Regions from separate parts of the Knoellia pratensis genome, predicted to be linked through region 2. Evidence: predicted binding sites of a transcription regulator. Region 2 holds the regulator's gene; each other region holds the start of a gene.

What was found. Region 2 encodes LexA, which represses DNA repair genes until DNA is damaged. Its sites were predicted from a motif close to TCGAACANNTGTTCGA; they were not measured.
Positions count from the first base shown of each region.
Region 1: a site for LexA is predicted at 3,944-3,959, ahead of ACFQRE_RS17120 (YbaK/EbsC family protein). Genes of this name have one in related genera too.
Region 3: a site for LexA is predicted at 5,410-5,425, ahead of ACFQRE_RS07505 (HNH endonuclease signature motif containing protein). Genes of this name have one in related genera too.

Region 1 is NZ_JBHTDJ010000004.1:200,970-210,585, forward strand. Features, by position in the region: gene ACFQRE_RS17095 (VOC family protein) at 1-370, shown strand, start outside; gene ACFQRE_RS17100 (winged helix-turn-helix transcriptional regulator) at 367-645, shown strand; gene ACFQRE_RS17105 (hypothetical protein) at 737-889, opposite strand; gene ACFQRE_RS17110 (polyprenyl synthetase family protein) at 1,133-2,218, opposite strand; gene metF (methylenetetrahydrofolate reductase [NAD(P)H]) at 2,290-3,177, shown strand; gene ACFQRE_RS17120 (YbaK/EbsC family protein) at 3,367-3,888, opposite strand; gene ACFQRE_RS17125 (DUF6504 family protein) at 4,024-4,341, shown strand; gene ACFQRE_RS17130 (SAV_6107 family HEPN domain-containing protein) at 4,347-4,757, shown strand; gene ACFQRE_RS17135 (DNA polymerase III subunit alpha) at 4,754-8,611, shown strand; gene ACFQRE_RS17140 (iron chaperone) at 8,664-9,134, shown strand; gene ACFQRE_RS17145 (carboxymuconolactone decarboxylase family protein) at 9,164-9,616, opposite strand, start outside.
Region 2 is NZ_JBHTDJ010000004.1:8,001-17,616, reverse strand. Features, by position in the region: gene ACFQRE_RS16205 (winged helix DNA-binding domain-containing protein) at 1-402, shown strand, start outside; gene ACFQRE_RS16200 (GNAT family N-acetyltransferase) at 376-972, opposite strand; gene ACFQRE_RS16195 (hypothetical protein) at 1,099-1,797, shown strand; gene ACFQRE_RS16190 (VOC family protein) at 1,802-2,260, opposite strand; gene ACFQRE_RS16185 (LysM peptidoglycan-binding domain-containing protein) at 2,432-2,857, opposite strand; gene lexA (transcriptional repressor LexA) at 3,054-3,806, shown strand; gene ACFQRE_RS16175 (Sir2 family NAD-dependent protein deacetylase) at 3,803-4,702, opposite strand; gene ACFQRE_RS16170 (cysteine hydrolase family protein) at 4,774-5,367, opposite strand; gene ACFQRE_RS16165 (hypothetical protein) at 5,514-5,702, opposite strand; gene ACFQRE_RS16160 (LysR family transcriptional regulator) at 5,817-6,758, shown strand; gene ACFQRE_RS16155 (ComEC/Rec2 family competence protein) at 6,772-9,153, opposite strand; gene ACFQRE_RS16150 (ComEA family DNA-binding protein) at 9,150-9,616, opposite strand, start outside.
Region 3 is NZ_JBHTDJ010000002.1:78,325-87,940, reverse strand. Features, by position in the region: gene ACFQRE_RS07535 (hypothetical protein) at 1-624, opposite strand, end outside; gene ACFQRE_RS07530 (purine-nucleoside phosphorylase) at 887-1,720, shown strand; gene ACFQRE_RS07525 (phospho-sugar mutase) at 1,732-3,402, shown strand; gene ACFQRE_RS07520 (DnaJ family domain-containing protein) at 3,623-4,108, shown strand; gene ACFQRE_RS07515 (hypothetical protein) at 4,056-4,676, opposite strand; gene ACFQRE_RS07510 (GNAT family N-acetyltransferase) at 4,701-5,264, opposite strand; gene ACFQRE_RS07505 (HNH endonuclease signature motif containing protein) at 5,434-6,948, shown strand; gene deoC (deoxyribose-phosphate aldolase) at 7,427-8,449, shown strand; gene ACFQRE_RS07495 (aldehyde dehydrogenase family protein) at 8,460-9,616, shown strand, end outside.

The DNA of each region.
Region 1 (9,616 bases), 190 kb from region 2:
CGAGCGCGCAACCGCCTTCTACACGGCCCTCGGCTGGACGCTCAACGCGGAGATGTCCGATCACAACGTGTCGTGCTTCGCCATCGCGCCCGAGCAGTACCTCATGCTTGGCAGCCGCGAGATGTACGCGAGCGTCGGCGGCGTCGAGGAGCTGATCGGCGGACCGGACACCCCCTCGAAGGTCACGGTTTCGTTCGACCTCGGCAGCCGGGAGGCGGTCGACGAGCTGGTCGACCGTGCCGGTGCAGCCGGCGGACGAATCGGCGACATCGACGACTATCCCTTCATGTATCAGCGCCAGTTCGACGATCCCGACGGCTACCACTACTCGCCGTTCTGGATGAAGCCGAACACCGATCCCACCGAGTGAGCGATCTCGCCGCGGCCCTGGACAGCATCGGAAGCCGGTGGGCCCTGCTCATCGTGGAGCGGCTGCTCGAAGGCCCGCAGCGCTACGGCGACCTCCAGCGCGAGCTCGGGACGCCGACGAACATGCTTGCGACCCGCCTACGCGAACTGGAGGCGGCTGGCGTGCTGTCCCGCCTGCCTCTTCGGCACAACACACGCGCCTATGCGCTGACCGATCGAGGGCTCGCACTGCGCGAGGCGATCACTGCCCTCGGACGTTGGGGTGCCGAATGGTAGGAGTCCGGCACCTTGAACACGCATATGCCGCGAGTGGGCGACCCCGTACGACAATGGCGGGCACGTCGGCCGTTCCTCGTCCGTCAGCCGTTCATCGGCCGAGAAGCAACACGACCGCGCAGAAGAGAACGATCACGCCCAGGGTGAGCACGTGGTCACGCACCAAGTGTTTGGGGTGCTCGTCGAGGTCCAAGGGGCTCATCATGCCCAGCCGAGGCGGAGCCGCTGGTGAAGGAACAGCCATCGCGACCTCCTTGGGACGCAGTACGGCCGAGCGCCGTACGTCAAGGCTACTGCGATGGTCATCTCGCTGGAAGCAAATGGCCGGCAGAGATGACAGCAGCCCCGGCCTTATCGCTGAGCACGTTGGGCCGGGTCGCCCAGAGCAGCATGACCACCACGACGTCCACGCTCTGGATCGTCCGTACCAACGCACGGAAATGGCGCGTTCCGTGAGTACCTGAACTCCGGCGGGCGCGCAGTCCAGTCAGGCGGTGCGGGCGGTGCTGATCTCGACGAGCTGGTCGAGGACTGCTGCTGCGTCGGGGGAGACACCGGTCGCGGCGGTGAGGGAGGCGCGGGCGCTCGTGGCGAGGCGGTCGATCTCGGACTCGACGGCGTCGACGGCTCCGGAGGCGGTGATGAGCTCGCGCAGCGTGTTGATGGCGGCCGCGTCGAGTGACGCATTGCCCAGGGCGGTGCGCAGGAGTTCGCGCCCCGCGTCGTCCGTGCCACTCAGGGTGTGGGCGATGAGGACCGTGCGCTTGCCCTCACGCAGGTCGTCGCCGGCCGGCTTGCCGGTGGCCTCGGGATCGCCGAAGACGCCGAGCAGGTCGTCGCGCAGCTGGAAGGCATGCCCGAGGTCAAGGCCGTAGGACGACAGGTGGGCAAGGTCAGCCTCGCCGAGCCCGCCAGCGGTGGCGCCGATGAGGAGGGGGTGCTCCACGGTGTACTTGGCGCTCTTGTAGCGGATGACCCGCTGGGCGCGCTCGATGCGTTCGTTCGCCGGCAGGCCGTCCCACGGGCGGACCGAGTCGACGACGTCGAGGAACTGCCCAGCCATGAGCTGGGTACGCATCCGGTCGAAGACGACGCGACCCCGCGCCAGGTCGTCGACGGCGAGGCCACTCGTCGCGACCAGCTCATCGGTCCAGGTGAGGCAGAGGTTGCCGGCGAGGATGGCGCCCGCAACGCCGAAACGCGCATCGTCGCCGCCCCAGCCACGCTCGGTGTGGACGGCTGCGAGCGCTCGGTGAGCGGCCGGCATACCCCGTCGTGTGTCCGAGTCGTCCATGACGTCGTCATGGATGAGCGCTGCGGCCTGGAAGAACTCCATCGCCGTCGCGAGCCGCACGAGTGCGTCGGAGTCGGCGCGACCGGCGGCGCGGTGGCCCCAGTACAGGAAGGCGGCACGCAGGCGTTTGCCCCCGGCCAGCAAGGAACCCACGCGGTCGAGGAGGTCGGTGACATCGGGCCCGAGTTCGTGCAGGACGACCGCCTGGCGTCGCAGCTCTTCGTCGATGCAGGCCTGCACGCGGGTGCGAAGATCTGCCTCGTCCAACGGGCTGGTCACGAACGCTCCTCGCATCTCACGGTGTGTGAGACCTGAGCCTACGGCCTGTCTGCTGGACTAATCTCACCCGCATGGCACCCCGCTCGATCCCCGGACTCCTCGCTGCCGAGCGACCCTCGGTGAGCTTCGAGTTCTTCCCGCCCAAGGACGACGCGTCCGAGGCGGCGCTCTGGGATGCCATCCGTCGGCTCGAGCGCGTTCGGCCCGATTTCGTGTCGGTGACCTACGGCGCGGGAGGGTCCACCCAGGACCGCACAGTCCGTGTCACCGAGCGCATCGCCCGCGAGACGACCCTCACCCCGTTGGCCCACCTGACCTGCGTCGGCGCCTCCGTCGAGGACATCCGCCGAGTCATCGGTCAGTATGCCGCGGCGGGAGTGCGCAACATCCTCGCCCTGCGCGGTGACCCGCCGGGCGACCCCGGTGGCGAGTGGGTTGCTCACCCGGAGGGGCTCAACCACGCGACCGACCTCGTGGCGCTCATCCGCACCCTCGGTGACTTCACGATCGGTGTCGCGGCCTTCCCCGACGTCCACCCGGCCTCACCGAACCTCGACCACGACGTCGAGGTCATGATCAAGAAGGCCGATGCCGGTGCGAGCTTCGCCGTGACGCAGATGGTCTTCGACGCCGACAGCTATCTGCGGCTGCGCGATCGTGTCGCCGAGCACCGCGACCTGCCGATCACGCCCGGGCTCATGCCCGTCACCAACCTCAGGCAGATCACCCGCATGACCGAGCTCATGGGGACGCCGCTGCCTGCTGCCGTCGTCGACCGGCTCCAGGCGGTGAGTGAGGACCCCGCCGCGGTGCGTGCCGTCGGTGTCGAGATCGCGACCGAGATCGCCCAGCGGATGCTCGCCGAGGGCGCGCCGGGGCTGCACTTCATCACGATGAACCGTTCCACCGCGACGCTCGAGGTCTACGAGAACCTCGGGCTGTCGGCCGGCGCTCGCTGAGCGCTGTGCGGGCGGATCCCGGGATCTGAGTATCTCGGGCTCATCGAATCTGAGTATCTGTACTGATCCGGCACCACCCGGTTGCGGCCAGAGTAGCCATGCGGCCGCGTGGCCAGGTCGGTGAGCGTGGAGGGGCGCTCGTCCTCCCGGAAACGCGGCCGTGTCGTGTTCCCGCGGTGCGGGTCGCGGTCAGTCGACCTGGATGGCCTTGCCGCTGGTGATGCGGAGCAGCTCGTCATACGTCGTCCTGAAGACCGAGTGGCTGTGTCCGGCCGCGGCCCACACGTGGTCGTAGCTGCTGAGCGTCACGTCGACGACGGTGCGCAGGGGAGTGGGGTGCCCCACCGGGGCGACGCCGCCGATGGCGAAGCCGGTCCATTCGCGCACCTGCTCGGGCGTGGCCTTCTCGACGGCGGCGAGGTCGAGCAGCCCCGCGATGCGGTCCTGGTCGACCCGGCGGCCGCCCGAGGCGAGCACGAGCAGCGGCTCGATCGAGCCGTCATGACGACGCCCGGCGAAGACGAGTGAGTTGGCGATCTCGGAGGGGGTGATGCCGAGTGCTTCCGCGGCGGCCCGGGCGGTTCGGACGGCGTCCGGGAGGTATCGCACCACGGGCCGAACGTGGTGTGCCGCAAGGGTGTTCAACACGGCAGTGACCGAGGGGTGGCTGCTCAGGTCTCGTTCGGAGACCCTGTCCCCGGGCTGGCTCATGCCGTCAGCGTAAGGGCTTGACGGCGTGGTGTCCGGCGGTTGTACAGTGGAGGTATCGAACAGATGTTCGAACGTTTGGTTCGTCTTCTCGTTCATCTCTTTCCTCCATCCCATCCTGCCTGAGGAGGCCATGTCGTGGTGCGCCGGTACGAAGAACGCGTCGAGGTGCGGGTCGAGGCGGCCGTGCCCGGCGTCGATGGCTCACTCGCCGTCCGATGCCGCCCGCGGGCGTTCGTCTGGCGCGGCCGCATCCTCGTCGTCCGTGAGGTCCTCGACGACTGGAGCGAACGCCGGTCGTGGTGGCGCGACCTCGGTGATCTCGGCGCGCGTCCCGAGCGGCACGTCTGGCGGGTCGAGGCCGGCAGCGCCGCAGGCACTGGTGTCTATGACCTCGCGTCCGACTCCGCCGACGGCTGCAGCGACCCCTGGGTCCTGCTCCGGGCGCAGGACTGATCGCCATGGGTGCCGCTCCCGCTCTCGCCCTGCTCGAACAGTCCCGCCAATGCCTTGCCGAGGCGTATGCCGCTGAGCTGGCTGCCGCTCGTTACGTCACCTCCCAGGATGCCGCGATGCGCGCTGCCGCGGCTCTCGTCGCCGGTCATGCGCGGCGCGGTCGCAGCAGCCGTCAGGACCTCTGGCCGCTCCTCGCGAACCAGGCCCCGGAACTGGGGGAGTGGGCCGACTTCTTCGCGCTCGCGGCCGTGCGTCGCCAGGAGATCGAGTCGCGCACGGCCCGGGTCTCGGTGCGCGAAGCCGACGACCTGCTGCGTGCTGCCGAGACGTTCGTCGAGGCCGTCACCGTCACCTTGGGTATGCCGCGTGGCGAGCGAGCTGCCCGTCGCCTCGCTGCCGCTCGTGACACCGCATGAACGACTTCGTCCACCTCCATGTCGCGTCGGGCTACTCGATGCGGTTCGGCGCCTCGACCCCGGAGGACCTCGTCGAACGAGCCGCCGCCGACGGGCAACCCGCGCTCGCGCTCACCGACCGCGACGGGCTCTATGGCGCGGTGCGGTTCGCGATGGCCTGTGGCCGGGCCGGCATCGCCCCGATCCTCGGCGTCGACCTCGCCGTCGGTGCGGAGCCGGTGCCGGGGCGTCCCGTGCGCAAGGCCCGCACCCCGGTGCGCGGTGGTGCGGTCGTCGACCTGCGACTGCCGCGGGTCACGGTCCTGGCGCGTGGACGTGTCGCAGGCGTCGAGCGTGGCCTCGGGTGGGCGGCCCTGTGCCGCCTCGTCACCGATACCCACCTGCGCGGCGAGCGTGGACAGCCGGTGACGTTGCCCGAGCTCCTTGCCCGCTGGTGCCGCGGCGGCGACCCCAGTTCAACGACCGACTTCGTGCCCCGCACGGACAACTCGCTGGCGCTCGCCGTCCGTGCGGGGCACAAAGTCGGAGAGCCGAGCCGGTTGCGGGTCCTCCTCGGGCCGGACTCCGACGTGGGTCGGGCGCTCCTCGCCCGCCGCCCCACCGAGGCTCGCGCCCTGCTGGAGAGGTGGCGGGCACTCCTGCCACCGGGAGCGCTCGCCATCGAGATCGTCGGCAACGGTGGGCCCGAGGGCACTCCCGGCTCCCGCGTCCACGCCCGTCACCTGCTCGGCCTCGCCGACGAGGCTCGCATCCCTGCCGTCCTCACCGCAGCGGTCCGGCACGCCGACCGCGACGGTGTCCGCACCGTCGACATCCTTGATGCGGCTCGTCGGTTGGTTGTCCTCGACTCCCGGCACCTCGACCGGGTCACCGACGCCGGGCACCTCGCGAGCAGTGAGGAGATGTGGCTGCGCGCCCTCGAGGTCACCGGCGACAACGGCCGCGCCGCCCAGCTCGTCGGCGCCACCCTGGCGTTGGCGAACGAGTGCGTCCAGGACCCACGGGCCGACCTCGGCATCGGCGCCGTCCACCTGCCCGAGCCGAGCATCCTGGGCATCGAGGCCGGGGTCGACCCACAGCAGGTCCTCACCGAGCGTTGTCGAGCCGCGGTGAACGGAAGGTTCCCCGCGCTGGGAGACGCGGCACGGCATACCGTGCTGTCGCGTCTTGACGACGAGCTGCGCGTGATCGCGGACCTGGGGTACCCGACGTACTTCCTCACGGTCGCGGAGGTGACCGACCTCATCAAGGCGAGGGGCGTGCGCGTCGCGGCCCGTGGCTCCGGCGCGGGGTCGCTCGTCAACTACCTGCTCGGCATCAGCGGGGTCGACCCGATCCGGCACGACCTGCTCATGGAGCGGTTCTGCTCGCCGTTGCGCGCGGAGCTGCCCGACATCGACATCGACGTGGAGTCGGCGCGACGGACCGAGATCTATGAGGCGATCCTCGACCGGTTCGGCGGCGAACGCGTGACATGCGTGTCGATGATGGACACCTACAAGGTGCGGCACGCCGTCCGTGACGTCGGCGCAGCGCTCGGGATGCCGCCCATCGAGATCGACGAGATCGCCAAGGCGTTCCCACACATCCGGGCCAAGGACGCCCGCAGCGCGATCGCCGACCTGCCCGAACTGCGTTCTCGCGGGCTGGATGCGCCGCGCCTCAACACCTTCTTCGAGCTCGTCGAACGCCTCGACGGGCTGCCCCGACACATCGCCCTGCACCCCTGCGGTGTCGTCCTGTCCAACGCCGGTCTGCTCGACCGCACGCCCGTCGAGGCGAGCTGGTTGGGCTTCCCCATGAGCCACTTCGACAAGGACGACGTCGAGACGCTCGGGCTGCTCAAGCTCGACGTCCTCGGCATCCGGATGCAGTCGGCGATGGCTCACGCGGTGGCCGAGGTGCGCCGCGTCGACGGTGTCGAGGTGGATCTCGACGACGAGACGCAGGTGCCGCTCGAGGACCCGGCGACCTATCGGCTCATCCGCTCCACCCACACCCTCGGCTGTTTCCAGATCGAGAGCCCGGGGCAGCGTGAGCTCATCGGCAAGTTCGGGCCCGAGCGGTTCGGCGACCTCATCATCGACATCTCGCTCTTCCGGCCCGGGCCGGTGAAGTCCGACATGATCCGCCCGTTCCTCGAGAGTCGGCACAGCTGGTCCAAACCGCAGCTGCTCCACCCGACCCTCGTGCCGGCCCTCGCCGAGACCGAGGGAGTCGTCGTCTTCCACGAACAGGTCCTGCGGATCGTCGCGGAGACGACCGGGGTGACGCTCGCCCAGGCCGACGAGGTGCGTCGCACGATGGGTTCGCCCAAGGGCCAGGACGAGATCGAGGCGTGGTGGCGGCCGGCGGCTCGGGCACGGGGCTACACGCCAGCCGACGTCGACCTCATCTGGTCGGTGCTCAAGTCGTTCGCGTCGTTCGGGTTCTGCAAGGCGCACGCCGCGGCCTTCGCGCTGCCGACCTATCACTCGGCCTGGCTCAAGACCCACCACCCGGCGGCCTTCCTCGCCGGGGTCCTCACCCACGACCCGGGGATGTATCCCAAGCGCCTCATCCTCGACGACGCCCGATCGCTCGGCATCGCCGTCCTCGGGCTCGACGTCAACGCCTCTGGTGACACCTATCGCATCGAGCGGCTCGACCTGCTTGATGGCGCGAGAGGGGAGTCGACGTTCACGCCGGTGCATCCGGATCTGCCCGACGGGAGCGACTACGGCATTCGGTTGTCCCTCACCGACGTCAAGGGCATCAGTGGTGCCGAGGTCGCGAGCATCGTTGCAGGACAGCCCTTCTCGAACCTCGGTGACTTCTGGTCACGCGCCACGGTGAGTCGCCCGATCGTCGAGCGCCTCGTCCTCGCCGGCGCGTTCGACTCCATGCACGGCATCGGGGGATCGGGTTCGGGGCTGGGACGGCGTGGTCGGATCACCCGCCGTGACCTCTTGCTCCACGTCGGTGAGCTCGACCGGTGGGAGCGAGCAAGCACCGGACGGTCGTCGCGTCGCCGGGTCCCACCGCCGGCCCTCGCCAGCGACCAGGTGCGCGAGCGCGCGGCCGCCCAGTCGCAGGCAGCCCGCCCGGTCGTCGCCGCCTCGGACCAGTCGGTCCAGCTCACCCTCGACCTCGGCGACCGTCCGGAGCTCACCCCCGGCACCGGCCTACCCGAGATGACCGGCACCGAGCGGGTTCGCGCCGAGCTCGACGTCCTCGGGCTCGACGCCTCGGCGCACGTCGTCGAGTTCTACGGGCCGATGCTCGACGCGCTCGGAGTCGTCCGCAGCCGCGACCTGCTCCGGTCGCGCAGCAACAGCGAGGTGTGGATCGCCGGGGTCAAGGTCGCGACCCAGACCCCACCCATCCGGTCGGGTCGCCGAGTTGTCTTCCTCACCCTCGATGACTCCACCGGCCCGGTCGACGCCACGTTCTTCGAAGACGTCCAGGGCCCGTATGCCGCAACGGTCTTCCACTCGTGGCTCCTGTTGGTGCGTGGCGTCGTTCGTCGCACGGGGCCTCGCGGGATCTCGGTCCGGGCGACCGGGGCCTGGGAGCTCGCGGGCCTCTGGGAGGCCTGGCGCGACGGCGGGCATGCGGCGGTCGTGCGTGCCCTCGAGAACGCCGACGCCGAGGCGATCGCCCGGGCGCAGGCGGGGGAACGCGAGGCCGATGGGCAGGGCAGGCGTCGAGTGCTCGTGCACGCGTCCGGGTTCAAGCAGTCGCCCTACGCCGACATCAAGCCGGCTGGGTCTCCGGCGAACGACGGGCACCTCGTCGCCTCGGTCGCCGTGCCTGACCACGGCACACCGTCGCGCAAGCTGTGGCACTCCAGCCCCGGCAGCTCCGGACATTGAGGTGGTCAGGAATCAAGAAGCACCACCCGGGCCCCCTGCCTACGGTGGATCCATGACCACCAAGACAACAGCCAAGAAGACCACCGCCACCTCGAGCACCAAGAGTGGGTTCAGCGCCGACGAGCGCGCGGCCATGAAGGAGCGAGCCAAGGAGCTTCGCGCCGAGGCCAAGGGCGCCAAGGACCGGGAGAAGGGCCTGGCCGACCTGGAGTCCAAGATCGCCGACATGCCCGACGGCGATCAGACACTTGCCAAGGCGATCCACCGGATCGTCACCGAGACCGCACCCGACCTGATGCCGAAGACCTGGTACGGCATGCCGGCATACGCCGACGCAGACGGCAAGGTCGTCTGCTTCTTCAAGGCCGCCTCCAAGTTCGACGTTCGCTACGGAGAGCTCGGCTTCAACGAGGAGGCGACCCTCGACGAAGGAACCATGTGGCCGACGGTGTTCGCCATCACCGCGATCAACGCCGCCAACGAGAAGCTCATCGCGAAACTCGTGAAGAAAGCGGTCGGCTGAAGGGCTCCTGTCCGAGAAGCCCGGTGACCTCAGGTCCCGGCGACAGGTCGCCCGACGAGCATCGACTCGAGCTGCTCCACCGGAAACGCTGCGGCGGTCTGTGGGTCGGCCTGGGCCCCGAGGGCGTCGAGGACGGCCGTGAAGAAGCATCTGGCCCCGACCGCGAGCGCCACATCCGTGATCTCCGCGTCAGAGAGCCCCACCGCGCGCAGCCGGTCGACGTCCGCCTGCTCGATCGAGGCCGCGTCCGTGGCCACCTTGGTGGCGAACTCGTAGACGTTTCGGTCCTGGTCACCCAGGCCTGAGCCGTCCGGCTGCTCGCAGATGGCCGCAAGGGTGGCTTCGTCGCCGGCGACATCCCTGAGGAACTTCGAGTGCGCCACAGTACAAACGGTCGAATGCCGGGCCCTGGCTGCCGCGATCGTCGCGATCTCGAAGCGGCGCCGGTCCATCCTTCCGCGGATGGCGTGGTTGAGGGCTGC
Region 2 (9,616 bases):
ACTTCGCCATCCCTGCAGTCCTCACACCCGATGGAGTCGGTCGAGTGCCAGGGCGAGACGCTCTGGTTCGACCCCTCGGTGACGGCGCGCACGACACGCGACCACACGGCATACCTGCTGTCGACGTTCGACGAAGCGGCGCTGACCTATCCGACGATCGGGTTCACACGACGCAGCCGCGAGGCCGACCGGACGCGCCTGGTCTCGGAGGCCGGTGGCGGCATCGTCGTCGTGGACGGACATGACATCGGTACGTTCAAGCGCAAGGCCGAGGCCAAGCAGGCCACGGTGACGATCCGGCCCGAGGTCGACCTGAATCCAGCCGAACGGGACGGCATTGCCGAGGCGGCTGAGTTCCTCGCGGCCTTCCACGAGCTACCGCTGCGCCTCGTCTTCGCCTGAGACCGCGGCGTCCCACTCCTCCTTGAGGAGCGCATAGGTGCAGCCGTCGATCCAGCCGAGTTCGGCCTGCCACGAGTCCTGCACGCCGTACTGCTCCAGTCGCATGCCGACCTTCTCGAGAACCCGCCGCGAGGCGATGTTGTCGGCGTAGCAACCGGCCGTCACCCGACGCAGGCCCAGGTTGTCGAAGGCCAAGGAGAGCAGGTTGTGGGCCAGCTCCGTGGCATAACCGTGGCCCGCGTGCGCCGGGTCGAGGATGTAGCCGAGCATTCCCTCGACCTTGATGGACTCCGGCGCGTCGTCCTGGCCCATGCCATCGAGGACTTCCAACATTCCGCTGCCGATGTGCTGGTCCCCCACGAGGGCGATGCACGAGTGGTCGTCTGGATCCTCGACCGACGCGAGCCACTTCTGCCGGAAGGTCGCGGGATCGACGGTGGCCCGAATGAGCCAGCGTCGGACCTCGGGATCATTGCGGTAGGTCAGCATCTGGTCGATGTCGCCATCGGTCACCGGCCGCAGGGTCAGGCGCTCAGTCGTGCGCGGCCAGGCGATCTCGGGAGAAGTCATGCGCCATGCCTAACAGGCGAGAAGCCCTGACCGCCAACGCCTTTCCCCCCACCCCTCCCGTGCATTTCTCACCCATTCCCCCGAAAATCACGCGACACGCCGTTGTCCCGTGACCATGATCGGGTGGTGACCGACCGCATCGAGCTCGCCGCCCGCAACAATGCGCTCTGGTGCGATGGCGTATGCCGCTCGCACGGGATCTCGGGAACGTTCGGCTCTGCGGTGTGGTCGAGCCCGGTACGCACTCCTCCGCTCTACCCGGACGCCGTCACCCTCACGGAGTCGACCAGCGAGCTCGACATCCTGCAGCGCATCGACGCCGCTGCCGGAGCCTCGATCAAGGACAGTTGGGCGAGCCTGGACCTGACCAGGGCCGACTTCGCCCCGCTCATCGCGGGTGAATGGCTCTGGCTCGACGCCGACGATGCCGCCGCACGCACTGGCGGCGACGGTGGGACCTGGCGCGAAGTTCGATCGGCAGCGCAGATGGAGGGGTGGAGTCGGGCCTGGGCGTCAGCCCCGCAGGACGCAGTCATTCTCGGTCCCTCGCTGCTCGCAGAAGAGGGGGTGAAGGTCCTGGCCGCAACAGAGGGTGAGCACGTGACCGCCGGGTGCATCGTCAACGTGACGGGCCAGGTCGCAGGCATCACCAACGTCTTCGCGGCAGACGGGGACGATGCGCGCGCGTGGGTCGGAGCCGCCGCTGCAGCGGCACTCGTGGCACCGGGTCACCACCTTGTCGGGTGGGAGTCGGGCGATGGTGTCGCGGCGGCGCGTGCCGCTCGCTTCGACACCATCGGCCCGCTCACCGTCTGGATCCGCTGACGAGTCAGACCTCGTTGGTGCCGAACCCTTCACGCTCGGCACGCTCGTGCGAGTCCACGGTCTCCTGGAAGAAGGTGATCGTCAGGCCGGCTGGCGCCTCGAGCCGCGAGTTGAGCGACATCCACGGCGTGAGGACCGGCTCAGCCACGACGGTCGCACCGACGTCCTCGGCCTCACGCGTCGCCGACTCCGCGTCGTCAACCTCGAAGGCGATCCGGATCTTCGGGCTCGGGGTTCCGCCGGCCTCGACCGCGTCAATCGCGACCTTGTGCGCGGGGCTCGCAATCTCGAACGTCGCCCGCCCGGCCTCGAGGATCGCGACACGGTCGTCGCCGCCCTCGGAGAACGCCGCAATCTCGTCCATGCCCAGCACGTCGCGATAGAACCGGACCGCCTCGTCATAGTCCTGCGCCTCGACAACGATCCGCAGTTGCTTGACCTTCTGAATCTTCTCGTTCGTCATGAGAGGTCCAAGCGCAAACTGCCCCGACTTATTGCGCAGCAAAGAGCGCCCCGCACCAACAGTGGCGGGGCGCTCTCCCTGCTGAGTCGGAGAGGGGTCGAAGCTCATCCAAGGACTCAGGACCGAGCCGGGGTCGAAGCGGCTCGGAGTTCGTGGTGTGTGTCTGTGCGATCAGCCCTGCGGGATGACGATGGCCTGGCCGACCTGGACCTGCGCGCTGGCAAGGTCGTTGGCGTCCTGGAGCATCGACACACCAGTCGCGATGGACACGCCGGTCAAGTTCTCGGCGGCAATCTCGGAGAGGGTCTGTCCCTGCTGGACGGTCACCGTCTCGGCGGGCGCCGACGCGGCAGCCCCACCGGTGAGAGCGACGAACGCCACAAGGAGAGCGACGAGCACGACGGCACTGGTGAGAACGAGTCGTCCGGCCCGGGTCAGACGCAGCGCGGGCTGCGCCACCTCGCGCACCGACTCGCCCGTGGGAACGGACACGAGCCGCGGCTGCGGGGCACGACGCGGAACGGGCCGGGGTGCGGCATACCCATTGGTGGTGCCGTCCAGCAATGCAGCGCTGTCCAGAACTGCAACTGCACTCATGGTGTCCTCCTGGGTCGATGTCACGATCGAAACGGTGTTCGAACGAACGCTTGTACGATTTCTAGCACGGATGTTCGAGGACTTCAAGACACGCGTCGAACAGATGTTTGAAACATGTACTCGAACTCCGTAGTCTGTGCTCATGTCAGGAAGCCAATCAGGCACCACTGACAACGCCCCGCGAGGAGACGAACCCATGAGCGACAAGCGCCGCCACGACGCCGACGACAGTGTTGTGCAGCAGCTGCCCGACCGCGACCCCGGTGACGGCACGCTCACGGTGCGTCAGCGCAAGGTTCTCGACGTCATCCGCAACTCCGTGGATCGGCGCGGCTACCCGCCGAGCATGCGCGAGATCGGCCAGGCAGTTGGCCTCACCTCCCCCAGCTCGGTGTCGCACCAGCTCAATGCGCTCGAGAAGAAGGGCTACCTGCGCCGCGACCCCAACCGGCCGCGCGCGCTCGAGGTCATCTCGCCCGACACGCCGAGCGACATCCGCGGCTATCGCGGTGGCGCCTCGCCCGACGACATCGACGCCGAGATGGATCCGACCGGTTCGGGTGACGCGCGTCCCGAGGCGAGCTACGTGCCCGTCCTCGGACGGATCGCCGCCGGTGTGCCGATCATGGCTGAGGAGATGGTGGACGAGGTCTTCCCGCTGCCCAAGCAGATCGTCGGCGAGGGCTCGCTCTTCCTGCTCAAGGTCGTGGGTGACTCGATGATCGACGCCGCCATCTGCGACGGTGACTGGGTCGTCGTGCGTCAGCAGCCCAACGCCGACAACGGCGACATCGTGGCCGCGATGCTCGACAACGAGGCGACAGTCAAGACGTTCAAGCGCAAGGACGGCAAGGTCTGGCTCATGCCGCACAACCCCGCCTTCGACCCGATCGACGGCGACCACGCCACCATCCTGGGCAAGGTCACCGCGGTCCTCCGCCGGATCTAGTCCACACTCACAGCGAGTTCGTCCGCCAACGCGGACAACGTGACGCCGAGCGACGCATCGATCCGATGCGTTGTCTCGGCGTCGCCGCGTGTGGGGCCCTTCGTGACGACCACGACGGGTATGCCGTGTGCGGCCGCCCGTCGTACGAACCGGTAGCCGCTCATCACCTTGAGCGACGACCCCAGCACGACGAGCGCGGGCGCCGCGTCGGTGAGGGCGAAACACTGCTCGACCCGCGCCTTGGGAACGGAACCACCGAAGAAGACGACGTCGGGTTTGACGGTGTCGGCACGGCATACGAGACAGCGTGGAGCGACAAAGGTCTGGACGGCCGAGTCGGCCAGGACGATGTCGCCGTCGGGCCGGATCTGACTGCTCACCTGAGAACCGTCGCCGACGAGTCCCATTGCGAGAGAGGCGAATCCGGGGTTGGCGTCGTCCATGAACGCCTGGACGAGGTCGCGGTCCACGCGCTCCCCGCAGGTGAGGCATTCGACCTCGGCGAGGCTCCCGTGGAGCTCGATGACGTCACGCGTGCCGGCGTCCTGATGGAGTCCGTCGACGTTCTGGGTGATGACCGTGCCGAATGCCCCGGCGCGCTGGAGCCCGGTGACGGCGCGGTGTCCGGCGTTGGGTTCGGCCGCACTGAAGCGCTGCCAGCCGATGAAGCTGCGAGCCCAATAGCGCTGTCTCGCAGCACTCGTCGCAATGAACTCCTGGTGCGACATTGGCGTGACCCGACGATTGCCGTCCGGGCCGCGGTAGTCCGGGATGCCACTCTCGGTGGAGATGCCGGCACCGGTGAGGACGAGCGCTGGATCGCAGTCGCGCAACAGGGCAGCCACGTCGGCGACGCTGACGTTGGTGCTCATGTTGGACCTGACCGCAGAACTCACCGCACCATCGTAAGTCGGCACGAGACCGCCCCCGAGGGGTCAGGGCGGCGCGACGCCGAGTGACACGCTCATCAGGCGGACGCCAGGATCGCCCTCGCAGAAGTGACGGTTGCGAAACCTCCACCGTGCAGGTTCGTCGCCGTGGCCCGGGCCAGGTCCTCGGCCGACATCACTGCGCCGTCCGGCCCCGCCAGGTCGAAGGTGCTCGTCGCGTCGATCGGCACGATGACGTCGTAGCCGAGGTTCCCGCCCATTCGCGACGTCGTCTCCACGCACATGTTCGTCTGGATCCCGATGACGACGATCTGGCTGATGCCGCGTCCACGCAGCCAGCCGTCGAGGTCCGGCTCACCGATGAAGGCCGAGTTGACGCTCTTGGTCACGAGGACGTCGGCCTTGAGCTCTGCCACCCACGCGACCACGTCGTTGCCGGGCTGCCCCGGGCGCAGCGGTGAGGCGGAGCTCGTGCTGTCGTGGCGTACGACGACCAGGGGTCGACCCGACTCGCCCCACTTGTGCGCGAGTTCGCGCATCCGCTCCTGCGCCGCCGCGGCATCTGGACCGGGGCGCCCCCACGCCGCGTCGTCGAATCCGTTCTGGATGTCGATCAACACCAGGGCGGCGTTGTCGGCGATGGCGGGCAACGGAGCAGTCTCGGAGGTCATGTCACCACCTCACACCGAGGGCAACCCGTCGGCCTAGTGGCTCCCACGACATCATCCGCAAACTTTCCGCCACTTCCCACGTTGCGTCTGCGGATGTGGCGGCTCCAGCGACCCTTCACGCAGACGCAAGGGAGAGGCCGGGGCGGTCACTCGCCGGGGCAGGCGTTCTGGTGGACGAGGGCCCCCGTGACCATCCAGCGCCAGTCCGTGGCCGACCCTCCCGCGTGGGCCCCGGCGCCACACTGGCACTTCCAGTGCCAGCGCCCGAGGGCGTCACAGCTGACGTCCGGGTGGTGGCTGCGGCGGGCTGTCCGCCGGCGGATCGTGGTCTTCATGTACGGAAGGAGGCGGCGCTCTCCCCACAGATACGCCGCACCACCACAGGACCCTGCATCACACCCTGTGCAGAGGACTGGAACTTTGATAACTGAGCGTTATAGAATGCATCCATGATTGATGCAGCCGGACTCCGGGTCATGCGCGCCATCGCCGATGAAGGCAGCTTCACCGCGGCGGCGCTCTCGCTCGGCTACTCCCAGCCCGCCATCTCGCAGATGGTTCGCCGCCTCGAGACACGCACGGGCACGACGCTCGTCGAGCGCATCGGTCGCAGCGTGCGGCTCACCGAGGCCGGCGCCGTGCTCGCCCGCCACGCGGGCCCTGTCCTCTCTGCTCTTGACGCCGCCGAGGAAGAAGTCGCGGCCATCGCCGGACTGCGCTCCGGCCGCGTCCGGCTCATGGCCTTCCCCAGCGCGTCCGCGACCCTCGTCCCCAAGGCGCTGGCCAAGGTCAAGGCCGACCACCCCGGTGTCACGATCACGTTCAGCGAAGCCGAACCACGCGAGTCCCTTGCGGCCCTGCGCGCCGGCGAGTGCGACCTTGCAGTGGCCTTCGTCTACGAGGGCACCGACCTCGGTCGCGGCGAAGAGGACCTCGACGCCTTCGTCACCACTCCCCTCCTCGACGACGAGGTGCTGCTCGCAGTCCCCCGCACCCACGAGCTCGCCCACGCCAAGAACGTCGACATGGCCGCCCTCAAGGACGAGACCTGGATCGCTGGCTGTCCGCGCTGTCGCGGCCACCTCCTCCAGCTCGCGAGCACGGCCGGCTACGTCCCCAACATTGCCTACGAGACCGAGGACTACGTCGCGGTCATGGGTCTCATCGCCGAGGGCCTGGGTGTCGCGGTCATCCCCGACCTCATCCTCAAGACCGTCCACCACGAGGACGTCGCCGCGCTCCCGATGACGCCGGCCTCGCGCCGTCACATCGTGGCCGTGACCACGCCGGACCTCCAGCGCGTGCCGGCGGTCAAGGCCACCCTCGACGCCCTCGTCGAGAGCGCCAAGGCGTCGAGCGCCAAGACCCGCAAGAAGGCCTTGGCCCACTGATCGACCGCGCCATTCACTTCGCCGTGACAACCTCCAGTCGACCGTCACGCTCGACGACGGCGACGTGCCCACGCTGGTCGGTGCGATAGGCGGCATACCCGTTGCTCCTGAGCATCGCCAGGTGCGCGGCCGTCGGATGCCCGTAGTCGTTGTCCTTGCCCACGCTGATCACCGCGACGGGTGCCCGCACCGCGGCCATCAACGCAGGGTCCAGGTTCGCGCTTCCGTGATGCGGCGTCTTGACCACGTCGAATTCCGTTGCAGCAGAGGCCATCTGGGGATCCCGTCGCATCCTCAACACGAGATCGTGCGCTGCCTCCCGCTCGACGTCTCCCAGGAGCAGCGCATCCACCTCCCCCACACGGACGGCGAGCACGATGCTCGCGTTGTTGGGCACCGACCCCGCCGCGATGCGCCGCACGGGCGCCCAGACCTCCGCGGTCACCTCGCCGAAGGCGAGCCGGTCGCCTGCCGCCACCGCAGAGACGGGTATGCCGCGTGCTCCCGTCCAGCGCGTCACCTCAGCGACCTGGTAGCCCGGCTCCGCGATCGGTGACACGAGCACCTGACCGACCTCGCGTCCGCCGAGGACCCCCGGGAGACCCTCGACGTGGTCGGCGTGGAAATGCGTCAGCACCACGGCGTCGACGACCTCGACACCCAGGGAGTCGAGACACCCGTCCACCGCCGCCGGCTCAGGCCCGGCATCGACGACGAGCGCCCGCCCAGGTCCGGTCCGCACGACCGCCGCATCACCCTGGCCCACGTCGCAGAAGGCGATGCGCCAGCCGTCCGGTGGCCAGGTCACGACCCGCGTCGGGATCGTCATGGCCGCCGTCACGGCCACGATGAGCAGGGAGACGAGAGGCTTGACCACGGCGTAGCGCCCAAGCCACCGCCCCATGAGCAACAGCAGGACGGTGAGTCCCGCAAGCAGGAGCGCACCCGGCGCCCCATCGGGCCACGGCAGTGTCCCGCCCGGGACGTCGGCCATGACGCGCGCAGTCCGCGCGATGCCCAACGTGGGCACGGCGCCGAGCCACCCCACGAGCTGGGCAGGACCATCGGCGACGACCGACACCAGCGCAGCCACCACGCCGGCGATCGTGGCCGGCGCCACCAGTGGTGCCGCGACGAGGTTGGCGACGACACCGACGATGCTGACCGAGCCCTGCAGCAGGACGATGAGCGGAGCGCACATCGCCTGTGCCGCAATGGGAATGGCGATCGCTGGCCCCATGAACGCCAACCTCGGTGGCAGCCGCTGTGCGATCGCGTCGCCCCACGGCCGGGTGAAGAGGAGCAGACCAAGCGTGGCCAGCGCCGACAGGGCGAACCCGAATGATCGGGACATCCACGGGTCGACGACGAGCACGACGACGACCGCACCGGACAACACCGGAAGACCGGCAGCTCGGCGCGAGCGACTCATCCCGATGAGGCCGATCAGTCCCATGGCGGCCGCCCGCACCACGCTCGGCTCGGGACGCGCCAACACGACGAACCCGAGGATCGCGAGGGCAACGACGTAGGGCCGCCAGCGCCGAGGTACCCCGACGAGGACGCACAGCCCGAGCACCATCCCACCCACGACCGCGATGTTCGAACCGCTGACGGCCGTCAGGTGAGTCATCCCTGTCGCTTGCATGGCCTCTGTGAGATCTGGCGGAGTCCGACTCGTGTCACCGATGACGAGTCCGGGCAGGAGCCCGCGCGCATCGGCAGGGGTGGGGTCCACCGCCCTGCGAAGCCCGGACCGCAGATGCTCGGCGACACGAGCGATCGCGCCCGCAGGCTCGGTGACCTGCTGGTTCGAGACTCGGAGCACGGCCAGTTCCGGGTAGCCCGGCAAGGGCGGCGCCAACCGCCCACGCAGCCGCACCTCGTCGTGCCACTTCACCCGCAGCAAGGACTCGTCTCCGCGCAACGAAATCGGGGCGTATGCCGGCGTGCTCCGTCCGCGCCCATCGACCCGGTGCGCTGTGGCCTTGGCCATGACGACGGGCTCTCCACTCCCTCGCGCCGCGAGCTCCACGGGGTCCGAGGTCACGGTCGCGTCGAGCGTGACGACAGCCCGGGCGGTGGTGAGGTCGTCGAGGTCCCCGATGCCACGCAGGGCGTGCTGCCCATTGCCCGCGACCTGCACGAGCAGGCACACACCGACGACGAGCAGCAGTCGGCGGGCACGCCGTCGCAGGACCTGTGCGGCCACGAGGGCCGTGACCAGCCCGCCCGTGACCACCCATCGTGGCCCCGTTGACCAGGTCAGGGTGGACGCGAGCAGGGCCCACGCCGCGAGCGCCGGCACGAGCAGCCGGATGTCGCTGAAGCGCACCACTTCACGGGTCCACTCATCCCGGCGCGCGCGCAGCTCTGCCGACTCATCAACGGTCACAGCGTGACCTTGGGCGTCAGCTGGGCAAGGAGCTTCTCCCCGATGCCGCTCACCTCACCGAGTTCCTCGACGTTCGTGAACCGTCCGTGCTCGGTGCGCCAGTCGAGAATTCGTTGGGCGAGAACGGGTCCCACGCCGGGCAAGGTGTCGAGGGCAGACAGGTCGGCCGAGTTCAGCGAGACCGTGCCACCAGTCGAACCAGACCCTGAGCCCGCGACTGCACCCCCACTCCCAGCGCCCGAACCCGCACTCGTGCCCGACCCCGCCGCACCGGGAGCCGCCACGACCTCGCCGGGTTTGGGGACGACGATCTGCTCGCCGTCGATGAGCACCCGGGCAAGGTTGACCGCCGTGAGGTCGGCGGCACGAGTGGCGCCGCCCGCCGCGGTCACGGCGTCGCCGACCCGCTCCCCGGCCGTCATGCGATAGACGCCGGGCTTCGCGACCTGCCCGACGACATGGA
Region 3 (9,616 bases), on a different contig from region 2:
ACAGACCGCTGCGGGCGCGACCTTGACCGGGAACTCGGACTTCGCGCCCTCGGACAGGACGAATCCGTCCTTGACCTCAACCCTGACCACACCATCGAGCGGACCGGTGAGGGTCTCTCCCGAGACGTCCTTGCCGTTCCAGAGGTAGCGAACGCCCTCGGTGCTGGGGACAGTCACCGTGCCCTCGACATCGCACTCGTCCGCCTGGGCAATCCGGGGAGCGACCGGAGTCGTCGCCTTCTCCGGCGGAGTGCACTCACCCGGGAGGGACACGCGACCCGAGGCCGACGCCTTGAAGCCATCGGCCCAGGTGCCGTTCACGTTGAGCGACGCAACGGAGCCGCCGACGGGAATGCCGCTCTGGGTCGCGGTGATGGAGGTGTTTCCCTTCCCGGACGTGGAGGCAATCTGGGCCGGCAGGCCAGCCAGACTGCCTCCGCCGGTCGCCTGACCGGTCACGTCAACTGCGACCGCGTAGTCGTTCTGGATCTTCCACGAGACGGTGATCGTCCCGTCGACGGCACACTGCGCGACACCGCTCACTGCGGTCGCGTGTGCGGAGGCGCTTGTCGCGCCGACCACACCCATGGTTCCGGCCACGGCACATGCCACGGCGGCTCTCATCAACTTCTTCACTCTGTCCTACCCTTGCGTTCGGTAACGATGGATGGGGAGGCAGGCGAAAGCCAGGTCCAACTACCCCGCGCGATGGCGACATGAGCCCCGGGGGAGAACCTATGGACGCACCTCGCCCAACGCATGAAAGTTCAACTGCTTCGTGGAGAGACCATCCGATGAGATGGCACGCGGCGCCCGATCGGACCAGTCAGGCATGGTCACCTGCCGGGCGGCCCGTCGACCCGCGATCACTGGGTAGCCTGACCCGGTGACTGACGCGACAAACCCCCTCTTCGACCCCTCCTCCGACCCCTTCGCAGTGGCCGGTGCGGCGGCTGCGGTCATCCGCGAGCGCACCGGCGTGGAGAGCCATCACGTGGCCCTCGTCCTCGGCTCCGGCTGGGGCCAGACCGGTGACCTCATCGGCGAGACGCTGACCGAGATCGAGAACACCGATGTGCCCGGCTTCGGCAAGGCTGCCGTCGCTGGCCACTCGGGGACGATGCGCTCGGTCGCCATTGGTGACACCGGTCGTCGCGCACTGGTCTTCGGCACCCGCACCCACTTCTACGAGGGCCACGGCGTGCGTGCGGTCGTCCACAACGTCCGGACCGCAGCGGCCCTGGGTTGTCGCACCATCGTCCTCACCAACGGCTGCGGTGGCCTGCGCGAGGAGTGGCCTCCCGGGACGCCCGTCCTCATCCGCGACCACATCAACCTCACCGCGCACTCCCCCATCGAGGGCGCGAACTTCGTCGACCTCACCGACGTCTACACCCCGCGGCTGCGCGACCTGGCCCGCGAGGTCGACGGCGGCCTCGACGAGGGCGTCTATGTCCAGTTCCGTGGACCGCACTACGAGACCCCGGCCGAGGTGCAGATGGCTCGGATCATCGGCGGCGACCTCGTCGGCATGTCCACCTCGCTCGAGGCCATCGCCGCCCGCCAGAGCGGCATGGACGTCCTCGGCATCTCGCTCGTGACCAACCCGGCAGCCGGCATCTCCAAGACCCCGCTCAACCACGAAGAGGTCCTCGAGGCCGGCAAGGCTGCGGCCGAACGCTGCGGCCAGCTCCTCGCAGCTGTCGTCGCGAAGATCTGAGAGGCCTCGACATGACGGCTACCGACACCCAGGTGGCTGCGGCCATCGAGGCGGCTCGCGCGTGGGCCGCTGACGACCCGGACACCCAGACCATGGCCGAGCTCGAAGCCGTCATCGAGGCGGTCGGTGCTGGTGACTCAACCGCGACCGACGACCTCCTCGACCGCATGTCGGGGCTGCTCCAGTTCGGCACCGCCGGCCTTCGCGGCGCCCTCGGCGGTGGACCGAACCGGATGAACCGCTCGGTCGTCATTCGAGCGGCAGCCGGCATCACGGCATACCTGAAGAAGACTGTGCCAGAACCGTTTGTGGTCATCGGTTTCGATGCGCGGTTCAACTCCGACGTCTTCGCTCGTGACACTGCGGCGGTCGTCCTCGGTGCCGGTGGGCGCGCCTCCGTGCTGCCACGGCCGCTGCCGACACCCGTTCTCGCGTATGCGATTCGGCACCTCGGTGCGGACGCGGGCATCATGGTCACCGCGAGCCACAACCCGCCGCAGGACAACGGCTACAAGGTCTATCTCGGTGACGGCTCGCAGATCGTGTCCCCGTCCGATGTCGACATCGCTGCCGAGATCTCGCGCATCGAGCGGACTCTTGACGTTCCCCTTGCGGACGACGGCTGGGAGACGCTCGACGACGACGTGCTCGAGAGCTACCTGACGCACGTCATCGACGTCGTGTCGCCCGAGTCTCCGCGCGATCTGGTCGTCGTGCACACCGCGTTGCACGGCGTGGGTTCCGAGACCGTCGCACGTGCCTTCGTCGCAGCCGGGTATGCCGCTCCGCTCCAGGTCCCGAGTCAGGCGGAGCCAGATCCGCTGTTCCCGACAGTGCCGTTCCCGAACCCCGAGGAGCCGGGCGCCATGGATGCCGCGCTCGAGCTCGCCGAGCAGACGGGGCCCGACGTCGTCATCGCCAACGACCCCGACGCCGACCGATGCGCTGTCGCCGTGCCGGGTCCGGGTGGCTGGCGGATGCTGCGCGGCGACGAGGTCGGAGTGCTGCTGGGGGCGCACCTCCTCGACGCTGGCGTGCCCTCGGATGCCGTGTTCGCGAACTCGATCGTGTCGTCCCGGATGCTCGCGACCGTATGCCGTTCGCTCGGCATCGCTCACGAGGAGACTCTGACGGGGTTCAAGTGGATCTCGCGTGTGCCGGGGCTGCGTTATGGCTATGAGGAGGCGCTGGGCTATTGCGTCGACCCGGAACAGGTGCGCGACAAGGACGGCGTCTCTGCTGCGCTTGTCGTGGCCGAGATCGCAGCGTCGCTCAAGGCCTCCGGAGGGTCCATCACCGAGCGGCTCGACGAACTCGCCGTGAAGCACGGGGTGCACGCGACCGATGGGTTCTCGGTGCGCGTCGAGGACCTCACCCTCATCGGCCAGATCATGGCCCGCCTGCGCGCTCAGCCGCTGAGCACCGTTGCAGGAGTGGAGGTTTCGCGCGTCGACGACCTAGCTGCCGGCGACGGTGGGCTTCCCCCGACCGAGGGCCTGCGCTACTTCTTGGCCGACGATTCTCGGGTCATCGTGCGCCCCTCGGGGACAGAGCCGAAGCTCAAGGTCTACCTCGAGGTCATCGAGGCTGTCAGTGACGACGACCTGGCCGGCGCGCGGTCGCGTGCCGCCCAGCGACTGGCCGGCATGAAGTCCGACTTCGAGGCCGCTACCGCTCTCTGACTCATTGGCGCCAGCAGGGTCCACCGAGAGGTGGAGGCGCATCCCGTCGAGGATGGGCGGGCTGGAGGCAATGCAGGGGGAACACATCCCGCTCACCGAAGGAGAACACGAGTGCTGGTGGGATTCTGGTGGGCGTTCGGCAGGGGCTTCCTGGGCAACTCGGACGACAAGGACCCGAACCCGAACGCCTGACCCAGGCGGTTCGGTTCACACTGGGGTCATGGCTTTTCACGAGTCGTGGGTCGACAAACAGATCCGTGAGGCGCAGGAGCGCGGCGAGTTCGACAACCTGCCCGGTGCCGGCAAGCCCCTGGAGGGGCTCGACGACCCCGATCCTGACTGGTGGGTCAAGAAGATGATGGCGCGCGAAGGCCTTGACGCTTCTGACGCGCTGCCTCCCGTGATGATTCTGCGGCGCGAGCACGCGAGCTTCCCCGAGTCGTTGCTGGACGTCCGGACCGAGGACGGAGTGCGTGAGGTGCTGCGTGACTACAACCTGCGGGTGGTCGATGATCGCCGCCGACCAGCCTTCGGCAAGGAGTCACCGGTGTGGGCACCGACCGTGGAGATCGAGCCGATGGTCGAGCGATGGCGGGAGCTGAGGGCCGAGCGGGCTGCTGCAGCTGCAAGGGCAGCCGTTGCGGCGGCGGCCGTCAGCGAACCGGCGCCACCTCGGAAGCGGTGGTGGCAGCGGCACGGGACCTGACGGCATACGTCAATCCGACCAGGCCGAGGAGCGTCAGGATGACCGCGGCCGCAGGGTTGGACATCTTCACGGGCCAGGAGTCCAGAGCGGATGACTGCCACCACCCCGCAGACCAGGGTTCGACGACTGCCCCGAGGGGCACGACCAGCCGGGCCGCGACGCCCCACCGTGTCCGCGATCGACCCAGCGCGCCGACGAGCCCCAGCGGTGCACCGGTCAGGATCGCCGCGACGAACCAGAAGAGATTCGAGCTGAACGAACCGGCCGGCATGAGGCCCGTCAGCTCGCCCAGGCCGTAGTGCACGACGAGCGCTCCCGTACCCGCCAGCATCCCCGTGATGGCTGCCGGGCCGGGGCGGCGCATCACGGCGCCTGCGAGAACCGAGACGCCGGCCCAGGCCGTACCGGAATTGAGCAGCAGGCTGAAGGTTCGCCGAACCGCGAAGAACTGCTCCTGCTCTCCCGACAGCTGCTCGATGGTCGTGATGTTGACGACGAGGGACGCGACCCCCAGAAGCGCCACGGCCAACCCCACCCATGACGCGCGTCGCGCCTGCTCCCCCATCACCCGGCCAACCCTATTCGTGATATCTCACTCGAGGTGGCGGGAGAACCAGGAGTGGCGGGTCAGCGCGTATTCGACCTCACCGTCAGGCTCGTCCCACGAACGGACGAACCTCATGCCGACGGACTCCATCACCGCTCGCGAGCCCACGTTGTCCGTCACCGCCTGCGCGATGACACGTTGCAGCCCGAGGTCCTCGAAGCCGTGGCGGAGCAGCTCGCGCGAACCCTCGCTCGCGAGACCCTGTCGCCAGAAGCGGCGGTGAAGTCGATAGCCCAGCTCGGCGACGCCGGGTGTCGTCCGCCAGTCGCCCTGATCCGGTCCGTGCAGGGGCCCGAGGATCCACCAGCCGACGAAGTGTCGACCTGGTTCGTCCCTGGCGAAGCCGGCCCAGAAGCCGAGGCCGTCGACCTGGCGTCCCCGCTCCATGCGTTGGGCGTGAGAGGCAAGCACCTCCGCACGGGTACGCGCGCGGCCCCAGATGTAGTGGGTCACCTCGGGGTCGGCGTCGAGATCGATCTCGTCGGCGAGGTGTTCGTCGCTGAGTGGAACGAGGTCGAGCCGCGCGGTGTGCAGGGGAATCTGGGGCACAGCTTGATGTGCCCGCCGATGCGGGTTGTGCGCGACTGGATTTCGCGCTCGTCCCATCAGGCACACGCGTCACGTTGCATCGTATTCCGAAGCAAATGCCCTGTGCTACAACCGAATTCGCGTGTGGACAACCGCTTGAGTGTCGGCGAACAGGTGTACGATGAGAGGTATGGAGGGGACACCATTCAGCGCAGGGCCTGAGGTTCAGGTCCGCTCCTTCCTGTCCTCTTTGGCCACTGTCGATCCCGCGGGTTTGACCGAGGCGGAGCGGGCCGAGGTGGTTGCTGCGCTCGAGGCGTTGAAGGGTGGCGCGGCTGCGGCGCAGGCTCGGGTGACGGCGGCTGCAGTGGTGGACCGAGAGGCGTTGGGTGAGGACTCGCGCAGTGTGCGCGCTGACCTGGCGTTGGCACGTCGGTGCTCTCCGACCTTGGCGGATCAACACGTGGGTGTCGCGAAAGCGCTCGTGGGCGAGATGCCCGAAACGATGGCTGCGTTGACCCGCGGTGAGCTCAGTGAGAAGCGGGCGGGGATCCTCGTCCGGGAGACCGCCTGCCTGTCGCGCGAGCACCGCGCGGAAGTCGATCGTCGCTTGGCCGCGACGATGACGTCGCTGGGTGACAAGGCGTTGGCTGGTGCGGCCCGTCGGGTGGGTGCCGAGCTGGATGCCGAGAGCCTCGCCGAGCGGAACCGGCGGGCAGTCGCGTCTCGTCGCATGAGTGTGCGCCCGGCACCGGATGGCATGGCCTGGTTGTCGATCCTGGGACCGATGAAGGACATCATCGGAGCCCACGTCGCCCTGCTGGCCGAGGAAGGACGACGTCACGTCATCGACCCCGACCTGCCCGCCGACCAGTGGGACGCCGCCGTCGCCGCCGCGAAGGCCGACACCCGCGGCAAGGGTGCCTGGTTGGCCGACCGCGCCCTGGAACTCCTCTCCGGTCGTGCCAAGGGGCAGCCGCAACCGGTCGAGGTCAACCTCGTCATGACCGACACAGTCCTGCTCCCGGCAGCGTTCGGTGGGCAGGCCCCCGCCGATGACGTCGCCGTCATCCCGGGCTGGGGTGTCATGCCCGGCGCCGAAGCTCGCGCCCACATCGCCGCCCTCCTCGACCGCTCCGACATCGATCCGACGAGCGGCGCCGGGACCACTGGCGACACCGGCGCGTTCGTGTGGCTGCGGCGACTGTTCACCGACCCCACGGGTCGCGACCTCGTCGCCCTGGACTCCTCGCGTCGCCGCTTCCAAGGCGGCTTGCGGAAGTTCGTCGAACTGCGCGACCCCACGTGCCGCGTCCCCTGGTGCGACGCCCCCGCGATCGAAACCGACCACGTCCACGCCGTCCACGACGGCGGCGACACGACCGGAGCCAACGCCGGCGGCTTGTGCAAACGCCACAACCTCGTCAAAGAAGAAGTGGGCTGGTACTTCACCGTGCGCTCGACCGGGCTCGACGGAACCAGACCACACGGCATACGCATCCAGACCCCCACAGGCAGGGTCCACGACTCGACCGCGCCACCGATCCTCGGCCAAGGCTGGATCGCGCCCGAAACCGTTCCTGACGACTGGACGAATGACGTCCACCTCCAGGACCTGCCCCTGCCCGAAGACCCCTGGGGCGGATGGATCCCCGACCCACCCGAGGACTGGTTCCCTCAGGACACCGAACTGCAGGTGGCCTGAACGCTCAGCCGAACACAGCCAGAAGGAATGGAAAGCCAATGGCGAACGCCGGCACAGAGCGCAAGGACGACCCACAACCACGTGGCTGTGGGCGCCTGCTGCGGGTGAGGCCGATCGCACCGGGCAGGAAGCTCCACTGCGGCTTGGCGTAGCAGACCGGCACCATTTCGCCCGCAGGCACATCGACCGCGAGCGACGCGCGACCGAAGGTGGACACGTAGCGGACCCCGACATCGAGCACGTGGCGACCCGCAGTGGTGTCGATGGAGTTGGTGCCCCACACCCATGGCGCAGGGACGGGCTGCCCACGAGTCGGACCACGGGTCGATATGCACCACTGGTACCGCGCAGGCCTGCGCGCTGCAGCAAGAACAACTGGATCTGGGCCCCACGCGCAGAATTCGCCATGCGCTCCGACGTAGCCGCAGTCGTCTGTCGAAGGAGGCAGCGGGTCTTCCTGCGCGGATACACTCCGGGGGTGAGCACCACAAAGACGGCCGTCGACGCTGAGCTCGACGCAGCGGCCCGCGCCAGAGAACTCCTCGGAGTCTCCCGGTTGACCAATCAGTCCCTCACCCGCTGGCTCCACGGGCTGCCGGGCGTCGACCAGGTCGGCTGCGAAGCCCGAGCCGCTGACCTCGGCACCCGATCCATCAAGACGACGAGCAAGGCGTGGGCCATCGACCTCGCCATCTCAATGATCGACCTCACGACCCTCGAAGGTGCCGACACCAGGGGACGCGTGCGCGGCCTCGCCGCCAAGGCCCTCGTCCCCGACCCGAGCGACCTCAGCACACCGCGCCCCGCCGCGGTCTGTGTCTACGGCGACATGGTCGAGACCGCCAAGGAAGTCCTGGGCAACAGCGGCGTCAAGGTTGCAGCCGTCGCCACCGCCTTCCCCAGCGGCCGCGCGAGCCTGCCCGTCAAGCTCGCCGACACCAAGGACGCGGTCAGGGCCGGCGCCGACGAGATCGACATGGTCATCGACCGGGGCGCGTTCCTGTCGGGCGACTACCTCACGGTCTTCAACCAGATCGTCGAGGTCACAAAGGTCTGCGAACGCGGCGACGGAACGCGTGCGCGGCTCAAGGTCATCATGGAGACGGGCGAGCTCAACACCTACGACAACGTCCGCCGCGCCAGCTGGCTCTCGATGCTCGCCGGTGGCGACTTCATCAAGACGAGCACCGGCAAGATCCAGCCCGCCGCAACGCTTCCCGTCACCCTGACCATGCTTGAGGCCGTCCGCGACTGGCGCGACCTCACCGGCACCCAGGTGGGTGTCAAGCCCGCCGGCGGCATCAAGACGAGCAAGGACGCGATCAAGTTCCTCGTCACCGTGAGTGAGATCGCCGGCGACGACTGGCTCGACAACCACTGGTTCCGCTTCGGTGCGAGCAGCCTGCTCAACGACCTCCTCCTCCAGCGCCAGCGGATGACGACCGGTGCCTACTCGGGCGCCAACTACATCGCCGACGACTCCCCTTCCACGGCCTACTGAGGATTCCCCGATGCCCAAGTTCGAATACGCACCAGCTCCCGAGTCACGGGCCGTCGTCGACCTCCAGAGCTCCTACGGACTCTTCATCAACGGCGAGTTCACCGATGGCTCCGGAACCAGCTTCAAGTCGATCAGCCCCGCCACCGAAGAGGTCCTCGCCGAGGTCTCCGCGGCGAGCGAAGCGGACATTGACAACGCAGTCGCGGCCGCCCGCAAGGCATACACGCGCGTCTGGTCCAAGATGTCCGGCGCCGATCGCGGCAAGTACCTCTACCGCATCGCCCGCATCCTCCAGGAGCGCGCACGCGAGTTCGCAGTCCTCGAGACCCTCGACAACGGCAAGCCGATCAAGGAGAGCCGCGACGTCGACATCCCGCTCGCGGCGGCGCACTTCTTCTACAACGCTGGCTGGGCCGACAAGCTCGGGTATGCCGCGTTGCCCGGTGGTGCGAATCCGCAGCCTCACGGTGTGGTCGGGCAGATCATCCCGTGGAACTTCCCCATGCTCATGCTGGCGTGGAAGATCGCCCCGGCCCTGGCGACCGGCAACACCGTCGTCCTCAAGCCCGCCGAGACGACGCCGCTGACGGCGCTGCTCTTCGCCGAGGTGTGCCAGCAGGCCGACCTGCCCCCGGGTGTCGTCAACATCGTCACCGGCGCAGGCCCCACCGGTCAGGCGATCGTGGACCACCCCGGCATCGACAAGCTCGCGTTCACCGGCTCGACCGGCGTCGGCAAGATGATCGCCCGCGCCATCTCGGGCACCCGCAAGAAGGCCACGCTCGAGCTCGGTGGCAAGGCCGCCAACATCGTCTTCGACGACGCGCCGATCGACCAGGCCGTCGAAGGAATCGTCAGGGGCATCTTCTTCAACCAGGGCCACGTCTGCTGCGCCGGTTCGCGCCTCCTCGTGCAGGAGACCATCGCCGACGAGGTCGAGAGCCGCCTCAAGCGTCGCCTCGAGACCCTGCGCGTCGGTGACCCGCTCGACAAGAACACCGACGTCGGCGCCATCAACAGCCGCGCCCAGCTCGACCGGATCATCGCGCTCACCGACGTCGGCGAGGCCGAAGGTGCCGTGCGCTGGGACAACGGCTGCGAGCTCCCGAGCAAGGGATTCTGGTTCAGGCCAACGGTTTTCACCGGGGTCACCCAGACCCACCGCAT